DNA from 3 places in the Arthrobacter sp. P4_F11 genome. Region 1 is predicted to be linked to each of the others. Evidence: riboswitches for the same ligand, from Rfam matches in the RefSeq annotation. Region 1 holds a riboswitch; each other region holds the start of a gene.
The links. Region 1 has a riboswitch for thiamine pyrophosphate ahead of thiC (phosphomethylpyrimidine synthase ThiC). Riboswitches for the same ligand answer to the same signal wherever they lie in the genome.
Positions count from the first base shown of each region.

Region 2: it holds a riboswitch for thiamine pyrophosphate, as region 1 does, so the genes downstream of both, AC1DRO_RS18555 (ECF transporter S component) here and thiC (phosphomethylpyrimidine synthase ThiC) in region 1, are expected to answer to the same signal.
Region 3: it holds a riboswitch for thiamine pyrophosphate, as region 1 does, so the genes downstream of both, thiO (glycine oxidase ThiO) here and thiC (phosphomethylpyrimidine synthase ThiC) in region 1, are expected to answer to the same signal.

Region 1 is NZ_JBFUJK010000011.1:138,894-146,438, forward strand. Features, by position in the region: gene AC1DRO_RS13705 (glucose-6-phosphate dehydrogenase) at 1-290, opposite strand, end outside; gene ffh (signal recognition particle protein) at 443-2,032, shown strand; gene AC1DRO_RS13715 (alpha/beta fold hydrolase) at 2,104-2,838, shown strand; gene thiC (phosphomethylpyrimidine synthase ThiC) at 2,835-4,685, opposite strand; TPP riboswitch at 4,681-4,788, opposite strand; gene AC1DRO_RS13725 (GNAT family N-acetyltransferase) at 4,863-5,363, shown strand; gene AC1DRO_RS13730 (amidohydrolase family protein) at 5,367-6,473, shown strand; gene AC1DRO_RS13735 (VOC family protein) at 6,549-7,424, shown strand.
Region 2 is NZ_JBFUJK010000019.1:52,325-59,869, forward strand. Features, by position in the region: gene AC1DRO_RS18515 (Na+/H+ antiporter subunit A) at 1-753, shown strand, start outside; gene AC1DRO_RS18520 (Na(+)/H(+) antiporter subunit C) at 750-1,271, shown strand; gene AC1DRO_RS18525 (Na+/H+ antiporter subunit D) at 1,268-2,896, shown strand; gene AC1DRO_RS18530 (Na+/H+ antiporter subunit E) at 2,893-3,438, shown strand; gene AC1DRO_RS18535 (MrpF/PhaF family protein) at 3,435-3,713, shown strand; gene mnhG (monovalent cation/H(+) antiporter subunit G) at 3,745-4,092, shown strand; gene AC1DRO_RS18545 (DUF4235 domain-containing protein) at 4,206-4,469, opposite strand; gene AC1DRO_RS18550 (heme-degrading domain-containing protein) at 4,509-5,054, opposite strand; TPP riboswitch at 5,242-5,385, shown strand; gene AC1DRO_RS18555 (ECF transporter S component) at 5,452-6,099, shown strand; gene AC1DRO_RS18560 (ABC transporter ATP-binding protein) at 6,128-7,545, shown strand, end outside.
Region 3 is NZ_JBFUJK010000003.1:2,099-9,643, forward strand. Features, by position in the region: gene AC1DRO_RS04565 (thiazole synthase) at 1-640, opposite strand, end outside; gene thiS (sulfur carrier protein ThiS) at 646-882, opposite strand; gene thiO (glycine oxidase ThiO) at 879-2,189, opposite strand; TPP riboswitch at 2,183-2,303, opposite strand; gene thiE (thiamine phosphate synthase) at 2,330-3,028, shown strand; gene AC1DRO_RS04585 (ferritin-like fold-containing protein) at 3,066-3,740, opposite strand; gene AC1DRO_RS04590 (RNB domain-containing ribonuclease) at 3,779-5,269, shown strand; gene AC1DRO_RS04595 (DEAD/DEAH box helicase) at 5,630-7,405, shown strand; gene AC1DRO_RS04600 (DNA-methyltransferase) at 7,414-7,545, shown strand, end outside.

The DNA of each region.
Region 1 (7,545 bases):
TGGCCCTCGGCTGTGACATCGAGCTGGTGGTAGGTGCTCTCCTTGCGGATCCGCTTGAGCTCCCGCTTGCCGTGGGCGTCGGCCTTGGAGTCCTCGTCCGCGAACGACTCCTCGATCCGGCCAAGCCACTGCTCCGGCGTCCAGGGGTCCGATCCCGCTCCCGCCAGGGTGAGGCCGTCGGCGCGGCCCCGGGACACCAGGCGGGCAAGCCCCGGTAACAGGAGCCTTCCGGTGAGATCGCCGGAAGCGCCCAGGATGAGCAGGGTTTTTACAGTTGTTTGGCTGGTCACCTACGCCAGCATGCCATCTTGAAGGCGCATCTTGGTACCCTAGATAGTCGAGTCCTGTTGTCGAGGCGGTTCGTCCAGGCGAATACCAGTCGCGACGCTGGCGTGCCGCACCGGCCGCCACCTGTAGATCCACTGAAAGAAGTGCACGGCGCGTGTTCAATTCACTCTCTGACCGGTTGACAGCAACCTTCAAGAATCTGCGTGGCAAGGGCCGCCTGACCGAGGCGGACGTTGACGCCACAGTCCGGGAGATCCGGCGTGCCCTCCTGGACGCCGATGTCGCTGTGCCCGTCGTCCGGGAGTTCACCGGCCGCGTGCGCGAGCGTGCCCTCGGCGCCGAGGTCTCCGGGGCGCTGAACCCGAGCCAGCAGATCGTGAAGATCGTCAACGAGGAACTCGTCGAGATCCTCGGCGGCGAAACCCGCCGGATCCGCCTGGCGAAGACCGGACCCACCATCATCATGCTGGCCGGCCTCCAGGGCGCCGGCAAGACCACCCTGGCCGGCAAGCTGTCCAAGTGGCTCAAGTCCCAGGGCCACAGCCCGATGCTGGTGGCCTGCGACCTCCAGCGCCCCAACGCCGTCACCCAGCTGCAGGTGGTCGGCCAGCGCGCCGGCGTGCCCGTCTTCGCCCCGCACCCGGGCGCCACGTCCACCGAGCTGGACCACCCTGCCGGCGACCCTGTCGCCGTCGCCCGCGCCGGCGTCGAGGAAGCCAAGCGCACCCTCCACGACGTCGTGATCGTGGACACCGCCGGCCGTCTCGGCGTCGACGCCGACATGATGGAGCAGGCGCGCCAGATCCGCCGCGCGATCGTCCCGAACGAAGTCCTGTTCGTGATCGACTCCATGATCGGCCAGGACGCCGTCAACACGGCCCTGGCCTTCGACGAGGGCGTCAACTTCACCGGCATCGTGCTCTCCAAGCTCGACGGCGACGCCCGCGGCGGCGCCGCGCTCTCCGTCGCGTCGGTGACCGGCAAGCCGGTCATGTTCGCCTCCACCGGCGAAGGCGTGGACGACTTCGAGCTCTTCCACCCGGACCGCATGGCCTCGCGCATCCTCGACATGGGTGACGTCCTCACCCTGATCGAGCAGGCCGAGAAGTCCTGGGACAAGGATGAAGCCGCCCGGATGGCGCAGAAGTTCGCCGACCAGGAAGACTTCACCCTCGATGACTTCCTCGCCCAGATGCAGCAGATCCGCAACATGGGCTCCATGAAGAAAATGCTCATGATGATGCCGGGCGCGCAGAACATCCGCCAGCAGCTGGAGCAGTTCGACGAGCGCGAGATCGACCGCGTCGAGGCCATTGTCCGCTCGATGACCCCGCACGAGCGCGTGGCTCCGAAGATCATCAACGGCTCCCGCCGGGCCCGTATTGCCCGCGGTTCCGGCGTGCACGTCTCCGAGGTCAACGGACTGCTGGAACGTTTTGCCCAGGCCCAGAAGATGATGAAGAAGATGGCCGCCGGCGGCGGGATGCCCGGCATGCCGGGAATGCCCGGCATGGGCGGCGGGGGCGGAGCCCGCAAGGGAGCCAAATCCGCGCCCAAGAAGAAGGCCCGCTCCGGCAACCCGGCCAAGGCGGCGCAGGAACTGCGCGACGCCGAGGCCCGGCGCGCCGCCGGCCCCAAGGCGCTGCCCACCGGCGCGTCGTTCGGCCAGCAGGGCGCCGACTTCGATCCGTCCCAGCTGAACCTGCCCAAGGGTTTCGACAAGTTCCTCGGCGGCAGCAAGTAGCCATAAGTGCTGACGGCCGCCGGCACTGTGTCGCCGGCGGCATCAGCACTGGAGTGCCATAGGGTTAGACAATGTTCAAGCAGCGCGTAGTCTTCGTCCACGGGGACGGCAGCTTCGGCGCCGCCGCGTGGCCAAAACAGCACGGAATGGCGCTGGACTACGACGCCCTGTTCCTGCGGCGGCACGGGTTTGACGCCGTCGCGGAACCGCTCGAATCCAACTTCGCCGCCGACGCCGCCATCGTGCTCGCCTCGCTGGCAGACGACGGCCGCGGCGAGGCTGGCGGCCACGTGGTGGCCCATTCGCAGGGCGCGATCGCGGCGATGATGGCCGCCGTCGAACGGCCCGACCTCGTCCAGTCGCTGACCCTGGTGGAACCGGCCTGCTTGTCCCTGACCGCGGAGCTCCCGGCCACCGCCGCGCACCGGGCCCTGATGCAGCCGCTCTTCGACGTCCGCCACAACCTCAGCGACGACGACTTCCAGCGGGAGTTCATCCGCCGCGCGTTCGCGGCGGACGCCCCCGGGGCCACGACGCCGGAGGCCCTCCGGGCTGCGCGCCGGCTCCGCCTGCAGGCGCCGCCGTGGGAAGCCCCGCTGCAGATCGTGCCGGGGGTGCCGACCCTGGTCCTGACCGGCGGCTGGGAACCGCTGTATGAGGAAATCGCCGGCTACCTGCGCGAGACCGGCGCCCTGCACCGCACGGCGCCGGGAGGGCACCGGCCCCAGGATTCAGCCGAAGGGGACCGGGCCATCCGCTCCTACATCGCCGAGGTCAGCCGGCACCAGCACGCCCGGGCCTCCTAGGAAGCTGCGCGTCCTCCCACCGAGGGCTGCGGCAGGTAGACCTTGCCGCCCGAGGCGAGGAACTCGTTGCTCTTCGCCCGCATTCCGGCCGCCATCTGCGCCAGGGCCGCCTGCGAATCAGCTGAACCGTATTCGTCCCGGATATCCTGGCTGATCCGCATGGAGCAGAACTTCGGACCACACATCGAACAGAAGTGGGCTGTCTTGGCCGGCTCCGCGGGAAGCGTCTCATCGTGGAAGGCCTCGGCCGTGACCGGGTCCAGGGACAGCGCGAACTGGTCCCGCCAACGGAACTCAAACCGCGCCTTGGACAGCGCATCGTCGCGTTCGTGCGCGCCGGGGTGGCCCTTGGCGAGGTCCGCGGCATGGGCCGCGATCTTGTAAGTGATCACGCCCGTCTTCACATCGTCCTTGTTCGGCAGCCCGAGGTGTTCCTTGGGCGTGACGTAGCAGAGCATGGCGGTGCCGTAGCGGGCGATCTCGGTGGCGCCGATCGCCGAGGTGATGTGGTCGTAGCCCGGTGCGATGTCCGTGACGAGCGGCCCGAGCGTATAGAACGGGGCGCCCTTGCAGAGTTCCTGCTGGCGTTCCACGTTTTCCCGGACGAGGTGGAAGGGCACGTGCCCGGGGCCCTCCACCATGACCTGCACATCGAAGTCCCAGGCCCGCTGGGTGAGTTCGGCCAGGGTGTCCAGTTCGGCGAACTGTGCCGCGTCGTTGGCGTCCGCCGTCGCGCCGGGCCGCAGCCCGTCGCCCAGGGAGAACGCGACGTCGTAGCGTGCGAAGATCTCGCACAGCTCGTCGAAGTGGGTGTAGAGGAAATTCTCCTGATGGTGCGCCAGGCACCAGCCGGCCATGATGGAGCCGCCGCGGGACACGATGCCGGTGACCCGGTTGGCCGTCAGCGGCACGTAGCGCAGCAGCACGCCGGCGTGGATGGTCATGTAGTCCACGCCCTGCTCGCACTGTTCGATCACGGTGTCCCGGAAGATCTCCCAGGTCAAGGCGTTGGCCTCGCCGTTGACCTTCTCCAGCGCCTGGTAGATCGGGACCGTTCCGATGGGGACGGGGGAGTTGCGGATGATCCACTCGCGCGTGGTGTGGATGTCGTCCCCGGTGGAGAGGTCCATGACGGTGTCCGCGCCCCATTGCGTGGCCCACTGGAGTTTGTCGACCTCCTCGGCGATGGAGCTGGTCACGGCGGAGTTGCCGATATTGGCGTTGATTTTCACCAGGAACGCCTTGCCGATGATCATCGGCTCGGATTCGGGGTGGTTGACGTTGTTGGGAATGATCGCGCGGCCCGCGGCCACCTCGCTGCGCACCAGCTCCACATCGCAGTTCTCCCGCAGCGCGACGAACCGCATTTCCTGGGTGATCACGCCGTCCCGGGCGTAGCGCATCTGCGTGACGGTCCTGCCCTCAACGGCGCGGCGCGGCACCGGCCGGCCGCCCCGCCACTCGGCCGACGCCGCACCGCGGCGCACCGCCGATTTGCCGTCGTCGAGCAGCTCCCGTTCGCGGCCGGCGTAGGGTTCGGTGTCCGCCCTGGCTTCAATCCAGGGCGTGCGGAACGGCTCGAGGCCGCGGACGGGATCGCTGCCCGGGCCGGCAGTGCGGTAGACCCGGAACGGCGGGTTCCGGACGCCGCCCGGGGAGGGTTCCAGGGCTATCTCGGTCACCGGCACGCGGATGCCGTGCTCCGGGTCCGTGCTGAAGGCCAGCGAGTGGGACTTCAGCGACTGTGTGGGGGCCGGAGGCTGGCTTGGGGCAGACCCGTGCTGGGCTGGCCCAGTGGGGGCTGACTCATTGTGGGCAGGGCTGTGCTGTGTCACTTGGGAGTTCACGGAAATACTCACTTCCTTCGCCGGCATTACCCGGACAGGTTCAACGGTCGCAGGCTGCGTCAGCCCGATCTCAGCCCCTGCAGGGGCACCCGTGTGGTCGTAGACGAAGCTACCACGCACCTCCGGCCGGCCGTCGAGTGTGACGCGGGCGGCGGGCCGCGGTGTTAACGTGGCACGGTGACTCTGCCCAAGGCGCTGCCCCGCATCCGGACCGCGACGCCGGAAGATCTCCCGGCGCTGCCGGCTTTCGAGGCCGCAGCAGACGCCGTCCTCATAGAGGAACTGGGGAACCGGCCGCTCCCGGCTCCGCAGTTGACGGCGCCGGTCGAGCCGCTGTTCATACTTGTCGCCGGAACTCCGCCCGTAGGCTTTGCCCGCGTTGACGAACTCGGCGGCCAGGCCCATCTGGAGCAACTCTCCGTGCAGCCGGACTTTGGCAGGCGGGGGATCGGACGGTCCCTGGTGGAGGCGGCCCTCGATGCGGCCCGGGGCCGCGGCTATTCATGGATGACGCTTTGCACCTTCGCCGGCGTCCCGTTCAATGCGCCGTTTTACGCGGGCTGCGGGTTCGAGGAAATCGCCCGGCCCGGGCAGGCGCTGGCTGCCCTGCGGATCCACGAAGCGCAGCTGGGGCTCGATGATCTGGGCCCGCGGATTGCCATGCGGATTAGGCTTTAGGCCATGACCAGCATCATCGAGTTCAGCGGGCCCATCCTCACGGCGGCGGACCAGGTCTGCTACGGGTTGTGGTCGGTGGAGGGCAGGCTGACCTTTCGCCGGCCCGCGGCCGCGCCGGAGCTCGTGCTGGACGGCTGGGTCATGCCCGGTCTCGTGGACGCACACTGCCACATCGGCCTCGGCCCGGGCGGGGACGTTACCGAGGACACCGCGGAATTCCAGGCCCTGGCGGACCGCAACGCCGGGACGCTCCTGGTCCGCGACGCCGGCGCCGTCCACAACACACGCTGGCTCCAGCAACGCGTGGACCTTCCCCGGATCATCCGCTCGGGCCGGCACCTCGCGAGGACCCGGCGCTACCTGCCGGGCCTGGCCGTCGAGGTCGAGCCGGAGGATCTCGTCGAGGCCGTGCGGAAGCAGGCCCGCGCGGGCGACGGCTGGGTCAAGCTCGTGGGGGACTGGATCGACCGCGACGCCGGCGATCTCGCCGCCAGTTTTCCCGCCCGGACGGTCAAGGACGCCGTCCGGGCCGCCCACGATGAGGGGGCCCGCGTCACCGCACACTGCTTCGCCGAAGACACCCTCGATGACATGCTCGACGCCGGGATCGACTGCATCGAGCACGCCACCGGGCTGCTGCCGCGGCACCTGCCGCGCTTCCTCGAACAGGGTGTTCCGATCGTGCCCACCCTGATCAACATCGCCACGTTCCCGGACATCGCCGCCCGGGCGGCGGCCAAGTTCCCCCGCTACGCAGCCCACATGCGCTCGCTGTGGGAGCGCCGGGCAGAGCGGATCCTCGAAGCCCACGAGGCCGGGGTGGCAATCTACGCCGGTACCGACGCCGGCAGCGTGATCAGCCATGGCAGGATCGTGGACGAGATCCAGGCCCTGCACGCCGCCGGCCTTACCGCCGCTGCCGCCCTCGACTCCGCGAGCTGGTCGGCGCGGACCTGGCTCGGCGCGGAGTCCATCGGTGAAGGGGCAAGTGCTGATGTCCTCGTCACCGCCGAGGATCCGCGGAGCAATCCGGCCACGCTCCGCCAGATCCGGCATATCGTGCTGCGTGGGCTGCCGGTGGACCGGGCGCCAGGCGGTCATGAGGAATAAATTGAAGCTTCAAGTAATTTAGCTTTATATAGAGTCGCCGAAGGCCGGCGGCTAACAAATCCACGGAGCGTTGCCATGACCGCAGAAGCCAGCACCCAAGACCTCCTTCCTGCCGAACTCACCATGGGCACCGTGATGCTCAAGGTCGGCGACATGAAGCTGATGACCGACTACTACCAGCGCGCCCTCGGCCTGGAGACCGTGGCCGAACAGGACGGCGGGCTCTACCTTGGGCGCCAGCAGAAGCCGCTGGTGCATCTGGCGCCTGCCCCGGACCTGTTTCTTCCTTCCCGTGGCGAGGCCGGGCTCTTCCACACCGCCCTCCTCTTCGAGGACCAGCACTCCCTGGCGGCCACCATCGCCACCGCGGCCCAGTACGAGCCCCAGTCCTTCACGGGCAGCGCGGACCACCTCGTCAGCGAGGCGTTCTACTTCAACGACCCCGAAGGCAACGGCATCGAGCTGTACTGGGACCGGCCGCGGGCGGCGTGGTCCTGGGAGGGCAAGAACGTCGTCATGGACAGTCTCGCCCTGCCGCCGCAGCGCTACCTGCAGCAATACCTGACCGAGGAGTCCGTGGCAGGCCAGCGCCAGGGCGCCGCCGGCGTCGGGCACGTCCACCTGCAGGTCGGCGACGTCCAGTCGGCGCATGATTTCTATGTAGGCACGCTCGGCTTCGAAAAGACCGCGGGCTGGCACGGCCAGGCGCTGTTCGTCTCGGCCGGCGGCTACCACCACCACATGGCCATGAACGTATGGAACAGCCGCGGCGCGGGTCCCCGGCGCGACACGCTGGGCCTGGGTGAAGTCCTCATCGAGGTGCCCTCCGGCGACGACGTCGCGGCCCTGGCCGACCGGCTCAAGGTTGCCGGCGTCGAATCCCACCACACCGGCGCCGAGCTGCGCTTCGAGGATCCGTGGCGCAACCGGATCCGCGTCGCCGTGCGCTAGAAGTTCTCCCTAGGCAAGCTGGTCGCTGGGCGTGTCCAGCGCGCACAGCTTTCCGCTGGACATGTCCACTCTTCGCCGGCGGGACCGCTGGGCATGTCCATTGCTCGGGACCGGGACTCCG
Region 2 (7,545 bases), on a different contig from region 1:
GTGGCAAGCCTCATCTTCGTCCGCGGCCGCGGCGACCGCATCCGGACATCCGCGAGCGTCGCGGAAGGGACCGTGGGCCGGCGGACCGGGGCCAGGGGAAGCACCAGGGAAGACGCCGCCCTGGCGATGAACCGGCGGTTCGCTGCCGCCACTCGCGACGCCTGGCTGGTGGCCGGCCGGACCCTGGCACCCGAACGCCGCTCGATCATTTTCGAGGTGGTCACGCGCCTCATCTTCCACTCGATGATCGTGTTCTCCATCTATCTGCTCCTCGCCGGCCACAACCTGCCCGGCGGCGGCTTCGCCGGCGGCCTCACGGCCGGCCTCGCCCTCACCATCCGCTACCTGGCCGGCGGCCGCTTCGAACTGCGCGAAGCGACACCCGTCGGCGCCGGCACCCTGCTGGGGATCGGACTGGCCACGGCGGCTGCCGCCGGAATGACGCCGCTGCTGCTGGGCGGCGAAGTGTTCCAGAGCGCCATCGTGGAGCTGTGGCTGCCCGTCTTCGGCGACATCAAGTTCGTCACCTCGACCATTTTCGACATCGGTGTCTACGTCGTGGTCGTCGGACTGGCCCTGGACGTGCTGCGCAGCCTCGGCGCGGAGATCGACGAGCACTTCGAAGAACAACCCGAGACGACCGAAGAGGGGTCCGCCGAAGACCAGGACAGCGGAGGAATCCCGGCCGGTGTCCCTTCCGGGTCCGCCGACGGGTCCGCCGACGCGGAAACCACTGCCAAGGGGAGAACATGAGCGTCAACCTGACCCTGCTGACGGTCATGGGCGCCCTGTACGCCTGTGGCATCTACCTGCTCCTCGAACGCAGCCTCACCCGGGTCCTGCTGGGCCTCATGCTGCTGGCCAACGCCACGAACCTGCTGATCCTCGCCACCGGCGGCTACGCCGGGCTGGCGCCGCTCTTCGACAAGGACACCCCGGCGGGGGACTACAACGACCCCCTGCCGCAGGCCCTGATCCTGACCTCGATCGTGATCTCCTTCGCCGTCACGGCGTTCATGCTGGGCATCATCTACCGCACCTGGGTCCTGGCCCGCCAGGATGAAATCCAGGACGACGCCGAGGACCGCCGCGTCGCGGAAACGCCAAGCTTCGATGCCGAGGATGACTCCGTGATCCCGGTCGAGACTTCGGAGTTCCCGCTGGCTACGGTCATGTCCGGTGACCGCCCCGTGCGGGCCGACAAGGCCGCTTCTGAAGAGCAGCCCGGCTCCCTCAACGTTGACCCCAGCCCGGAAGGAGGCGGAGAGTGAACATCACCAGCCTTGCCCCGCTCGCCGTCGTACTCCCCATCCTGGGCGCCGCCCTGACCTTCCTGCTCATCCATCACCCGCGGGTCCAGCGCACGGTCAGCATCGCCGTGCTGACGCTGACACTGCTGCTGGAATGCTGGCTGCTGGCCTCCGTCTGGGATGGCGGGACGGCCGCGGTGAACATCGGCGGCTGGCTGCCGCCCTGGGGCGTCGTGCTGGTGGTGGACCAGTTCTCCTCCCTCATGCTCGTGGTGTCCTCGGCCGTGAGCCTTGCGGTGCTGGTCTACGCAACGGGACAGGGCATGGCCGACGGCGACCGCGACGCGCCGGTCTCGATCTTCCACCCGACCTACCTGATCCTCGTGGCCGGGGTGTCCAACGCCTTCCTCACCGGAGACCTCTTCAACCTCTACGTCGGCTTCGAGATCCTGCTGACGGCCAGCTACGTGCTCATCACCCTCGGCGGGACAGGCCCGCGCATTCGGGCCGGCGTGACCTACGTGGTGGTCTCCGTCGTGTCCTCGGTGCTGTTCCTGATCGCGATCGCCATGATCTACGGCGCCACCGGAACCATCAACATGGCGGACCTCGCCATCAAGCTCGGCGACCTCGACCAGGGCACCCGGACGCTGCTGCACGTCATGCTGCTGGTGGCCTTCGGCATCAAGGCCGCCGTCTTCCCGCTGTCCTTCTGGCTCCCTGACTCCTACCCCACCGCCCCGGCCCCGGTCACCGCGGTGTTTGCCGGGCTGCTGACCAAGGTGGGCGTCTATGCGATGGTCCGCACGGAAACGCTGCTTTTCCCGGGGGATGCGCTCAACGCCCCGCTCATGGTCGCGGCGCTGCTGACCATGGTGGTGGGCATCCTCGGCGCCCTGGCCCAAAGTGACATCAAGAGGCTCCTGTCCTTCACCCTGGTCAGCCATATTGGCTACATGGTGTTCGGCCTGGCCATGTCCACCGTGGCCGGCCTGGGCGCCGCGGTGTTCTACGTGGCCCACCACATCACTGTCCAGACCAGCCTGTTCCTGGTGACCGGCCTGATTGAACGCCGTGGCGGCAGCTCGTCCATGGACCGCGTGGCGGGACTGGCCAAGCTCTCCCCGGTCTTGGGGGTCCTGTTCTTCATTCCCGCCATGAACCTCGCCGGAATCCCGCCGTTCTCGGGTTTCCTGGGCAAGCTGGGGCTGCTTCAGGCAGGCGTGGAACTGGGGACGCCGCTGGCCTACGCCCTGGTGATCGGCGGCGTGCTGACGAGCCTGCTGACCCTGCTGGCGATTGCGAGGGTCTGGAACCGGGCGTTCTGGCGCAAGCCCGGGGACGCCGAACACCCCGATCCGGTGCTCCTGGCAGCGCCGGCCGACTCCGCCACGGGTGACCGGGCCGGCAAGACGAATGTGACCCTGCTGCCCCGCACCATGGTGGGCTCCACCCTGGGCCTGGTGGTCTTTGGCGTGGCTCTGACGGTCTTTGCCGGGCCGCTGTTCAGGGTGGCCGACCAGTCCGCCCAGGAGATGCTGGACCGGACCTCCTACATCCAGGCCGTGCTCGGCCCGGATGCGCCCGTGCCGCCGGTGCCTCCGTCGCTCCATCCGGTGCAGGTCCGGGAGGGCGGCGGGAAATGAACCGGAAAAGGATCTCGCTGCGCCAGGAACTGCCGCTGCTGGTCTGGCTCGTCTTTGTCTGGGGCGCGCTCTGGCAGAACTTCAGCCCGGGCAATCTCCTCTTCGGCGCCCTCATCGCGGTGCTCGTGGCGCGCATTTTCTATCTGCCCCCGGTGGAACTCGGCGGCCGCTTCAACGTGCTCCGCGCCGTGCCGTTCGCCCTCATCTTCCTCGGAAAAGTCGTCGCGGCAAGCTGCCAGGTCCTGTACCTGGCCGTGGTCCGCGGCCCCAACGTGGTCAGCGCGGTCGTAGCCGTGCCGCTCCGAAGCCATTCGGACCTCCTGGTCACGGCCACCGGGCACGTGATCTCGCTGATTCCCGGGTCCCTCGTGGTGGAGGTGGACAGGTCGACGTCCACGCTCTACATCCACGGCATCAACGTCCGCAATGCCGAGGACGCGGCCAAGCTGCGCAAAGAGGTCCGGGACACCGAGGCCGGGCTGATCCGGATCATGGGGACCAAAGCCGAACTTTCCGCACTGACACAGGAGACCGCCGCATGATGCAGACCGTCCTGACGGTGACCGCCGTCGTACTGTCCCTGGCCGCCGCGGGGGCGATCGTCCGGATCGCGCGGGGGCCCTCGCTGCTGGACCGGGTTCTGGCCGCCGACGTGCTGCTGGCCATCTTCGGCGCGGCCCTGTGCATCGACATGGCCGCCAACCGGCACCTGAACAACCTGATGCTGCTCGTTGCGATTTCCCTGATCGGCTTCGTCGGTTCGGTCACCGTGGCCCGGTTCGTGGCCGACAGGCGGGAGGGCGTCCGTGAATCCTGACACAGTGATCGACGCCGTCTCCGCCGTGTTCATGGTGACCGGAGCCCTGATGTCCCTCGCGGCCGCCATCGGGCTGCTGCGCTTCCCGGACCTCATGAGCAGGATGCACGCGGCCACCAAACCGCAGGTCCTCGGCCTGTTCCTGCTGCTGGCGGCCCTCGGCCTGCAGATGCGCACCTGGTCGGTGTGGCCCGTCCTGCTGGTGGCCTGGCTCTTCCAGCTGCTCACCGTGCCCGTGTCCGCCCACATGGTGGGCCGGGCCGGCTACCGGACCAAGCACCTGCACCCGGAGCTGCTGAGCTCCGACGAGCTCGAGGCGGTAGTCCAGAAGGCCGCCCAGCATGCGGCCACGCACGGAGCGGACGACGACGACCGCTGAGCCCCCGTACGGCCCGGCGGACCCGACCGGCCCGGCGGACCCGGCCGGCACATCGACGGACGCGGCCGGGGCCTTCGACTGCCGCGGTGGGCGCCGCGGCTGGTCGGGTCAGGTCAGACGACGTCCTGGGTCTTGGCGAAGCGGGTGATCGCGCGCTGGGTGCCGCGGTTGGCGAGCACCTGGATGATGGCGCTGACCGATGCGGAGATCAGGGCGAACGTCAGGGCCGAGCGCAGGGTCGTGGGAACGTCGTCCTCCTGGCCCTTGGGCGGCTTGTTGCCCGTCGACTTTTCCCACATGGTGTCCACCAGCTTGGTGCCGGCAAAGCCGGCCAGGAGGCTGACGCCGGTACCGAGCAGCTTGATGAGGATGTTCATTCTTCGGTCTCCTTGGGACGGGAACGGTTTTCCCCTAGCCTAGCGTTCCGGGGTGAGGACCATCCGCAGGGCCTCGACCACGAGTTCGTGATCCGCCTTCTGGGGCAGGCCGGAGACGGTGGCGACGGCGACGGCGCCCGTGCCGCGCACGTAGATGGGGAACGCCCCGCCGTGGGCGGCGAACTCCGACTGATCCCACCAGGCGTTGTCCTCAATCCTTCCGCCGGCGGCGCGGGCCCGGAGGCCCACCAGCAGGGACGGGACCTCGTACCGCATGGCGGTGCGCTTCTTGGCGTTGATCCAGCGCTCATTGTCCGGTGTGGCGCCGTCCAGCGCGGCGTGGAAGAGCACCTGCTCGCCTTTGGTGATGTCGACGGCGATGGGCAGCGAGCGTTGCCTGCCCAGCTCGACAAGAAGGAGCCCGAGGTCCAGGGCGTCATCCTTGCTGAACGACGCGAACTGGAGCGCCTCTATCTCGGCCAGCACGCGGCCGATGAGCACCGCCAGGGAACCCTGCGGCTGCGGCTCACTGGAGTCGGGATCGTATTCCCCGAAAGGATCTTGGGTGACCGGTGTGTGCGACAAAATATTCCAGCTTTCCGGTGGGTGACGAGGCCGCCCGCTGGCGGGTCCGGGGGTCCGGCACGACGACTCTACCAAGAGGGTTTTCCGGGCCGCCGGGACTTCCGCCGTCCGGTCCACGATTGTGACGGCACACCACTGAAAACCCGGCCGTCCGGGTGTAAACTGAGCCAGCCCACAAGGGCGAAAATAATTACGACAGGGGAGCGCCGCCGTCGGGCATCGCCGGAACAATCCGGGGAAACCTTTGGTGGGCGCTGAGAGTGCGGACAGCCGCAGACCCTCGAACCTGATCCGGTTAGTACCGGCGCAAGGGAGTCGAGTTCTCAGGGTGCGCGGAGGGCGGCGGAAGCCGAGACCGGCCGGCGCACCCTCCCCTCCTGTTCCTCAGGAGGACGACATGACAGATATTTCAGCACAGCATGGTTCCGCCAGCCGTTCATCCGCCCGGCGCAACTACAGCTGGCGTGTGGTGGACATTGTGGTGGCCGCGTTGATCGCCGTTGCCGGCGGCGTCATTTTCTGGGCCTGGTCCCAGGGCGCGAACCTGATCTCGACTCCGGTCAACGCGGTCTACCCGCCGTTGAGCGGACTCTACGCCGGCGGCTGGATGATCCCGGCGGTGCTGGGCATGCTCATCATCCGCAAGCCGGGCGCCGCGCTCTTCTGCGAAACCGTCGCGGCCACCGGCGAGCTCATCATGGGTTCGCAGTACGGCACCACGGTGCTGATCTCCGGCATCCTGCAGGGCCTCGGCGCCGAACTGGTCTTCGCGGCCTTCCTCTACAAGAAGTTCAACCTGCCCGTCTCCGTGCTGGCCGGCGCCGGGGCGGGCCTCTTCTGCGGCCTGAACGATTCATTCCTGCCGTGGGGCTGGAACATCGCCTACGAGGCCGGCGACAAGCTCGCCTACATCGTCTTCACGACGATCTCCGGCGCAGTGATTGCCGGCGGACTGGCCTGGCTCGCCACCCGCGGCCTGGCGAAGACTGGAGTGCTGGGCTCCTTTGCCTCCCGCAAGGCCGCCACGGAGCCCGTCTTTTCCTGAGCCCCGTCGCTGAATCCTGCAGAGAATCATGAGATCTTCACCGGGCGTCCGGCCGGCCGCCGTCACGGCCCGCGGCTGGGGCTGGCGGCATGCCGGACGGACCAGGCCCGCGGTCAGCGGCCTTGACCTGGACATCCGGCCGGGGGAGCGCGTGCTCCTGCTGGGGCCCTCCGGCGCCGGCAAGTCGACGCTGCTCCACGCCCTGGCCGGTGTGCTGGGCGACGGCGCGTCCGGCGACCCCGGCGACTCCGGCGACGCCGAGAACACAGACGAGACCGGCAGCCTCCTGATCGACGGTGCCGCGCCACGGGCGCAGCGCGGCCGCGCCGGGCTGGTGCAGCAGGACCCGGAAACGCAGGTGGTGCTCTCCCGCCTCGGTGACGACGTCGCCTTCGGGGCGGAGAACCTCGCCGTCCCGGCGGCGGAGATCTGGCCGCGCGTGCGCGAGGCCCTCGACGACGTCGGGCTGGGACAGCTGCCGCTGGACCACCCGACGGCGGCCCTCTCCGGCGGACAAAAGCAACGGCTGGCGCTCGCCGGGATCCTCGCGATGCGGCCAGGGCTGCTCCTGCTCGACGAGCCGACTGCCAACCTCGACCCCGCGGGCGTCCTGGAGGTCCGGGACGCCGTCGGCCGCTGCCTGGACAAGACGGGCGCCACGCTGGTGGTCGTGGAGCACCGGGTGGGGGTCTGGAAAGACCTGGTGGACAGGATCGTGGTGCTCCAGCCAGGGTCCGCCACGGACTCCGCGGTCTTGATTGACGGACCGCCGGACCGGGTCCTGACCGAGGCGCGGGACATGCTCATCGGTGCGGGCGTCTGGGTGCCGGGCTACGTCCCGGCGACGCGGATGCGGACACCGGCGCGGGGCGCGGGACAGACTCTGCTCACGGCCGACGCGCTCGCGGTGTCCCGCGAACGGCCGCGGCGGGCTGGGCTGCGCGACGGCTTCCGCACCATCGCGCCGCGTCCGGTCCAGTCCGGGGTCTCGGTCCGGGTCCGCGCCGGCGAGGCGCTGACAATCACCGGCCAGAACGGCACGGGGAAGTCCACCCTGGCGCTGACACTGGCCGGTCTCCTGCGGCCCGTCGCGGGAACAGTCTCGGCCACGGCGGAGCTGAGCAATCCCGCCACTGGTCACTCCAGTGGTCGCTCCAGTGGCCGCGCACGCGACGGCGCCGGACCCGATCCCTACCGGTGGAAGGCCCAGCAGCTGATCGCCAGGATCGGAACCGTCTTCCAGGAGCCCGAGCACCAGTTCGTCACCGGCAAGGTCCTCGACGAGCTCATGTTCGGCCCGCACCACCTCGGCTACGGCGAAGACCGCGTGGACGAACTGCTGGAGCGGCTGCGGCTGACCGAGCTTGTGGACGCCAACCCCTACACGCTCTCCGGCGGCGAGAAGCGGCGCCTTTCGGTAGCCACGGTGCTGGCGGCGCACCCCCA
Region 3 (7,545 bases), on a different contig from region 1:
CCATCGCCAGGGCGGCGTCCGAAGCCGTGCCGATCCCGGCATCCAGCACCACGGGCACGGACGCGCGCGAGACGATCAGCTCGATGTTGTGCGGGTTCAGGATGCCCAGTCCGGTGCCGATCGGGGCGCCCAACGGCATCACGGCCGTCGCGCCGAGGTTTTCGAGCCGGAGGGCAAGCACGGGGTCGTCGTTCGTGTAGGCGAAGACCTTAAAGCCTCGGGCCACCAGCTGTTCGGTTGCGTCCACGAGTTCGACGGCGTCCGGCAGCAGTGTGTGCTCGTCGGCAATGACTTCGAGCTTGACCCAGTCCGTTTCCAGGGCCTCCCGCGCCAGTTCGGCGGTGAGGACGGCGTCCTTGGCGGTGAAGCAGCCTGCCGTGTTCGGCAGCACCCGGATCTGATGGTCCTCGAGCAGCTGGAACAGCGAGCCCGTCTCCGCCGGCGAATAGCGGCGCATCGCCACCGTGGTCAGCTCCGTCCCGGACGCCACCAGCGCCGCCCCGAGCCCGTCCAGGCTCGGCGCACCGCCGGTTCCCATGATGAGGCGGGAGCCGAGCCTTACGCCGTCGACCACGAACGGATCGGCCACCGCACCGGTCATGGGGACGGCCTGTGTTCCTGCGAACGTCGTCTCGTTCATGCTGGTCATCCTCCCTGGACTGCCGTGACAAGTTCGACGTCGTCGCCGTCGGCGAGCGCCGTGGCGTGCCACTGGCTGCGCGGCACCACTTCGGCGTTGCGGGCCACGGCGACACCGAGCTTCCGCCCGTCGGCAGCGCGGCCGTCGGGGCCGATGCTCCGGCCCGTGAGCTGGCTGACGAGTGTGGAGACGGAGGCGCCGTCGGCGACGCTCTGCTCCGTTCCGTTGAGTCGGATGTTCATGCTGCTTCCTTCTTGGGGCTGTCCCCGGACGTATCCGGGATGCGGGAAAAACGGTCGGGGCGGAACCCGGCCCAGCGCGGGTCCGGCGTGAAGTCCATGAGTTGCCGGCACACGACTGCAGCGGCGGGGGTCAGCAGGACGCCGTGCCGGAAGAATCCCGTGGCGATGATGAGCCCCGGGACGTCCCCGCCGTCCGGTCGTGCGACCCGCCCCAACAGCGGGGCGTTGTCCGGTGTGCCGGGCCGGGCCCGCGCCGTGGCTTCCAGCAGCTCCAGCTCGGCGACCGCGGGCACCAGCTGCTGGGCATCCCGCAGCAGCTGGTAAATGCCGCCGGCGGAAACCGCGTGAGGATCCGACGGCCCGTCCTCGCGCTGGGTGGCCCCGATCACCACGGTGCCGTCCTGGCGGGGGACGATGTACACCGGGACGCCGCGCACCATGCCCCGCACGGTGGCCGTGAGCAGCGGCTGCAGATGCGGGGGCACGCGGAGCCGGAGGATGTCGCCGTAGACGGGCCGCACCGGCAGCGCCAGCCCGGCCGGAAGCTCCTCGAGCGCGGCGGCACCGAGCCCGTTGGCGACCACGGTCTCGGCAGCCCGCACGGTACCGCCGCCGGCCAACCGCACACCCGCCACCTGTCCGTCCTGCCACAGCAGGCCTGCCGCGCGCCGCCGGACGAAGCTGCCGCCTTCCGCACCGAGCACGCCCGCGAGCCGGGTGATCAGCAGGCGGGGGTCCACCTGGTGGTCGGCCGGGATCTCGAAGGCACACGAGATGCCGGGACTCAGCAGGGGCTCCCGGGTGCGTGCCTCGCGCACTGTCAGTGGCTCCACGGCCAGGCCGCACGCCTGCTGGACTTCCCTCAAGTCCGCGAGCGCGCGCCGGTCCGCCGCGTCGGCCCCCACCGCCAGGGTCGGCGTCGTTAAGTAGCCGGTACCCGCCGGGGAATCCGCGCCGGCGGCACCGGCGTCGAGAGCCGCAGCGAATCCTGGCCACAACCGGGAGGCCTCAAGCATCAGTTCCAGGAGCTGCTCCTCCTGGTAGTGCAGTTCACTGACGGGGGCCAGCATGCCGGCCGCGGCCCAGCTGGCTCCGCTGCCGGGAGCATCATCGATCAGGACCACGGATCGGCCCGAGCGGATGGCCTCGAACGCGATGCCATGGCCGATCACCCCGCCGCCGATCACGGCCACGTCGGCAGTCGAATCCCCCGCGATGATTCCCTCTGCGGTACCGGGCCCTGTGTCACAAACCTGGGCGGCGGCGTCATTTGCGGCTCCGGCCGCACGGCCTGCTCGTGTGCCCATGAAGAATTCCTTCCCTACGCCGGTACTAGCCGGATCAGGTCAAGCGGTCGGCTCTGACGCCCTCTCAGCCGGGCAGCGGCGACATGGCTGCTGCGGGCTCCCGCGGTATGCGCCCAGTTTAGAGGAACTAGGCTGGTCCCATGAGCCAGGACCCTCTCCACACCACCGCCCGCCTCTATCTCTGCACCGACGCCCGCAGGGACCGCGGCGACTTCGAGGACTTCGTGAACGCCGCCTTCGCCGGCGGCGTGGACATCATCCAGTTGCGCGACAAGTCGCTCGAGGCCTCCGAGGAGCTGGAACTGCTGGAGGTCCTGCACACCGCAGCGCAGCGCCACGGGCGTCTGTGGGCCGTCAATGACCGGGCGGACATCGCCTCCCTGTCCGGGGCTCCGGTGTTCCATGTCGGTCAGAAGGACATTTCGCTCGACGCCGCCCGCGGCTTTCTCGGCAAGGATGCCGTGATCGGCCTGTCCACCCACAGCCCGAAGCAGGTGGACGCCGCCATCGCTGCCGCGCCCGGCCGCAAAGGACTCGATTACTTCTGTGTTGGCCCCGTGTGGGCGACGCCCACCAAACCCGGACGCGCCGCCGTCGGCCTCGATCTGGTGCGCTACGCCGCCCAGGCGATCGGCGGGGCGGACACGGAGGGAACCGGCAAGGTCAACGAAAGCCTGCTGCCGTGGTTCGCGATCGGCGGGATCGACCTCAGTAACGTGGAGCAGGTAGTCGATGCCGGTGCCCGGCGGATCGTCGTGGTCCGGGCGATCACCGACGCCGCTGATCCGGCCCACGCGGCCGGAGCCTTGCTGGCGGCGCTGGACGCCGCCGCATCCTAAGCAGGTCCCCGGCCCGTAATACCGGCCGGCACTGAAACTATCCGGCGAGACCCAGCTCCGTCATCCGGCGCGCGTGATTCGCTGCGAGTTCGGCCGCCAGGCCGTTGACCAGCGCCCGGGCGCCGGCGTCGTCCAGCCCCGACAGTCCGCCGAGGAACGCGTGCTCAGCGCTGACACGCTGGGCGTGGTTCAGGACCTCCCCCAGCAGGCGCCGGGCCCACAGCGCCAGGCGCGACGCGAGCCGGGGGTCATCGGCCAGGGCCGCCTTGAGGCGGGCCTGCAGCACGGCCGTGGACTCACCGGTGGAGCGGACCTGCCCGATCAACTCACGGGTCGCGGCGTCGACGTACCGGCCCACCACGCCGTAAAAGTCCGCGGCGACCGTGTCGATCACGTAGGCCTTCATGAGGGCCTCGTACCAGTCCGACGGGCGCGTGCGTTCGTGGAAGTGGTCCACCGAGGGCTGGAACGGCAGCATGGCGGCCTCCGTATCCAAGCCCATGTGTTCGAGGCGGGTTCGGACGAGTTCGTAATGCTGGAACTCGACCACCGCCATCCTGCCCAGCACCGCACGGTCATGCAGCGTGGGCGAATACCGGGCACTCGAGGACAGCCGTTCGAAGGCGGAAAGCTCGCCGTACGCCAAGACTCCCAGCAGGTCGGCGATGAAGCTGTTGTAGAGGGCCGGATCGTCCGCAGTTGCGCTCATCATCCAAGACTAATAGCGGAAATCGGGCTACCCTGATTTTCGTGTCCCATCATCGCCTGACCCCCAGTGTCCACGAGCAGCAGAACCAGCTTGCCGGGGCCCTCAAGGCGTTGCGCACCACGCTGGAACTGCCCGGCCCGTTCCCCGAAGTTGTGCTGCGCGACGCGGAGGCGGCAGTGGCCGAGCACAAGCTCCCGGACCTTGACCTCACGCATGTCGAGTTCGTGACCATCGATCCGGCGTCGTCCACCGACCTGGATCAGGCCCTCTTTATCGAACGGAGCGACGGCGGCTACAAGGTCTTCTATGCCATCGCCGACGTCCCCTCTTTTGTCGCCCCGGGCGGGGCGCTCGACGCCGAGACCCGGCGCCGCGGCCAGACCTTCTACACCCCGGACGGCCGGATTCCGCTGCATCCGGAGATCATCAGCGAGGCCGCCGGCAGCCTGCTCGCCGGGCAGCTGTGCGCTGCTTTCGTCTGGGAGTTCGAGCTCGACGCCGCGGCAGAGGTCGCCTCGGTCCTCGTGCGCCGGGCACAGGTCCGCAGCCGCGCGAAGCTCAACTACAAGGGCGTGCAGGCCGAGCTCGACGCCGGCACCGCGTCGCCCGTGCTGCAGCTGCTGAAAGAAGTAGGCATTAAACGGGTGGAACTGGAACGCCTGCGCGGCGGCGCGAGCCTGAACATGCCGGAACAGGAGATCCAGCAACTGCCCGACGGCGGCTACCGGATCGTGGCGGCCCCGCCGCTGCCGGTGGAGGACTGGAACGCCCAGATTTCACTCATGACCGGGATGGCCGCCGCGGCGCTCATGCTCCAGGGCAAAGTCGGCATCCTGCGCACCATGCCCGCCCCGGACGAGGCGTCACTGCGCCACTTCCACCGGCAGACCCACGCCCTCGGCAAGCCCTGGGACGGGGAAATGCGCTACGGCGAGTACCTGCGGACCCTTGACCCGACGGACCCCCGGCAGCTGGCCATTGTGCATTCGGCCGGGATGCTCTTCCGCGGTGCCGGATACACACCCTTCGACGGCACAGTGCCCAACGCCGCCGTCCAGGCCGCCATTGGCGCCGCCTACGCCCATTCCACGGCACCGTTGCGGCGGCTGGTCGACCGCTTCGTGCTGGTGATCTGCGAGGCCCTGAGCAACGGCACCGAAGTTCCTGCCTGGGCCCGGGAGGCGCTGCCGTCCCTCCCTGCCATCATGGGCACCTCGGACCAGCTGGCCGCGAAACTGGAGCGGCTGTCGCTGGACACCGTTGAGGCGGCGCTGCTCGTCAACCACATCGGCCAGGAATTCGACGCTGTCGTCATCTCCGGTCCCAAGCCGGCCAAGGGCACCAACGGCACCAGCAACGGCAACGGGAAGACCAACGGCAACGGAAACGGCCCGTCCGGGATCGTCCAGATCGCCGAGCCCGCCGTGACCGCACGCTGCCCCGGCGAGCTGGAACCGGGCACCAAAGTCCGGGTCCGGGTGGTGTCCTCGGACATCGCCACGCGGGAAATCCAGTTGGAGCTCGTGGGCTGACGGCCCGCTGGCGGTCCGCGGGCCGTCCCCACGCCGTCGCCAGCCAGCGCTGCCGGCCGCCCTCCCGGTCACCTTCCGAGGCGCAATCACCCGCCCAGTCGAGGATCCGCGCCTTGTACAGCTAGACTGAAGAGGTAGAAATGGATGCCCGGTCGTTGATTTCCATGATTTTCGAATTCAACAAGCCCGCCCCTACGCGATCTTGAGATACACCCGCTGGTCCCCAGTGCCAGCATTTAGATAGCCCGCGATCGGCTTCCACTGGAATTGCTTGCGCGCCTGAGCGTGCTCCGGAACGGCCGCCATGGCCGGCCCCGTTGAGCAAGCAGCGCAGCCCAAAATGAATAAGGAAACTCCCCTGTGAGTGAATTGCACACGCACCAGCTTCTGACCGATGAGTCCGGCACGGAGAGCATCGAGCCCGAAGAGACCATCATCTCGGACGAAAAGCCGCACGAGATTGCCGAGAAGACCTTTGCCGACTTCAATGTCCGCGCGGACATCGTGGAATCCCTGGCCGACGCCGGCATCACCCACCCCTTCCCGATCCAGGCCATGACCCTGCCGGTCGCACTGGCAGGGCATGACATCATCGGCCAGGCCAAGACCGGTACTGGCAAGACGCTCGGCTTCGGCATCCCGGCGCTGCAGCGCGTCGTCGGCCGCGACGACGCCGGCTTCGACAAACTGGCCGTTCCCGGCGCCCCGCAGGCCCTGGTGATCGTGCCCACCCGCGAGCTCGCCGTCCAGGTAGCCAAGGACCTCGAAAACGCCGCCAAGAAGCGCAACGCCCGCATCGCCACCATCTATGGTGGCCGCGCTTACGAGCCGCAGGTCGAGGCGCTGCAGAACGGCGTCGAGGTTGTCGTCGGCACCCCCGGCCGCCTGATCGACCTCTTCAAGCAGAAGCACCTGAGCCTGAAGAACGTCAAGATCGTCATCCTCGACGAAGCCGACGAGATGCTGGACCTTGGGTTCCTGCCGGACGTCGAGACCCTGATCGCCGGCACGCCCGCGGTCCGCCAAACGCTCCTGTTCTCCGCCACCATGCCCGGCCCGGTCATCGCCATGGCCCGCCGCTACATGACCCAGCCGACCCACATCCGCGCCGCGGACCCGGACGACGAGGGCCTGACCAAGCGCGACATCCGCCAGCTGATCTACCGTGCCCACAGCATGGACAAGGTGGAAGTGGTAGCCCGCATCCTGCAGGCCCGCGGACGCGGCCGGACCATCATCTTCACCAAGACCAAGCGCACCGCCGCGAAGGTGGCCGAGGAACTGGTGGACCGCGGTTTTGCTGCGGCCGCCATCCACGGTGACCTCGGCCAGGGCGCCCGCGAACAGGCGCTGCGCGCCTTCCGCAACAACAAGGTGGACGTCCTCGTTGCCACCGACGTCGCCGCCCGCGGCATCGACGTCGACGACGTCACCCACGTAATCAACTACCAGTGCGTCGAAGACGAGAAGATCTACCTGCACCGCGTGGGCCGCACCGGCCGTGCCGGCAACAAGGGCACCGCCGTGACCTTTGTTGACTGGGACGACATGCCGCGCTGGGGGCTCATCAACAAGGCCCTCGGCCTGAGCTACCCCGAGCCCGTGGAAACCTACTCGTCCTCGCCCCACCTGTTCGAGGAACTCGACATCCCCGCAGGCACCAAGGGCCGGCTGCCGCGCGACAAGCGTGTGCTGGCCGGCGTCGACGCGGAGGTCCTCGAGGACCTCGGCGAGACCGGCAAGAAGAACTCGCGCACCAGCGCAAAGGACAGCGGAAGGGACGGCGCAAAGGACGGCAGCCGCACGAGCAGCCGTGACGGCGCCCGTGAAGGCAGCCGCACGAGCAGCCGTGACGGCGCCCGCGAGGGCAGCCGCACCGGCGGACGTGACTCGCGCCGCAGCGGCACCGAAGCCGGCGGCCGCTCCGGCGACCGCCGTCGCCGTCCCGCCGAGGCCGATGCCGCCACGGCGTCCCCCGCGAACGGACAGGGACCGGAAGCTGCCGCCGCCGCTCCGGCGAAGGCCCCCACCGAGGTGGACCGGGCGACCCGTGCCCGGCGCCGGACCCGCACCCGCCGCCGCAACGGCGAGGTAGTGGCCGGCGGCGACGCACAGCCGAGCGGCGCCGAGGCCTAATCCCCTCCATGACTGACACCGTCTGGGCGCCGGACGGCAGCAACCTGGTGGTTCACGCGGACAACGCGGAATACCTCCCCACGCTGCCGGACGGCGCCTTCACACTGATTTACGTGGACCCGCCCTTCAACACCGGCCGG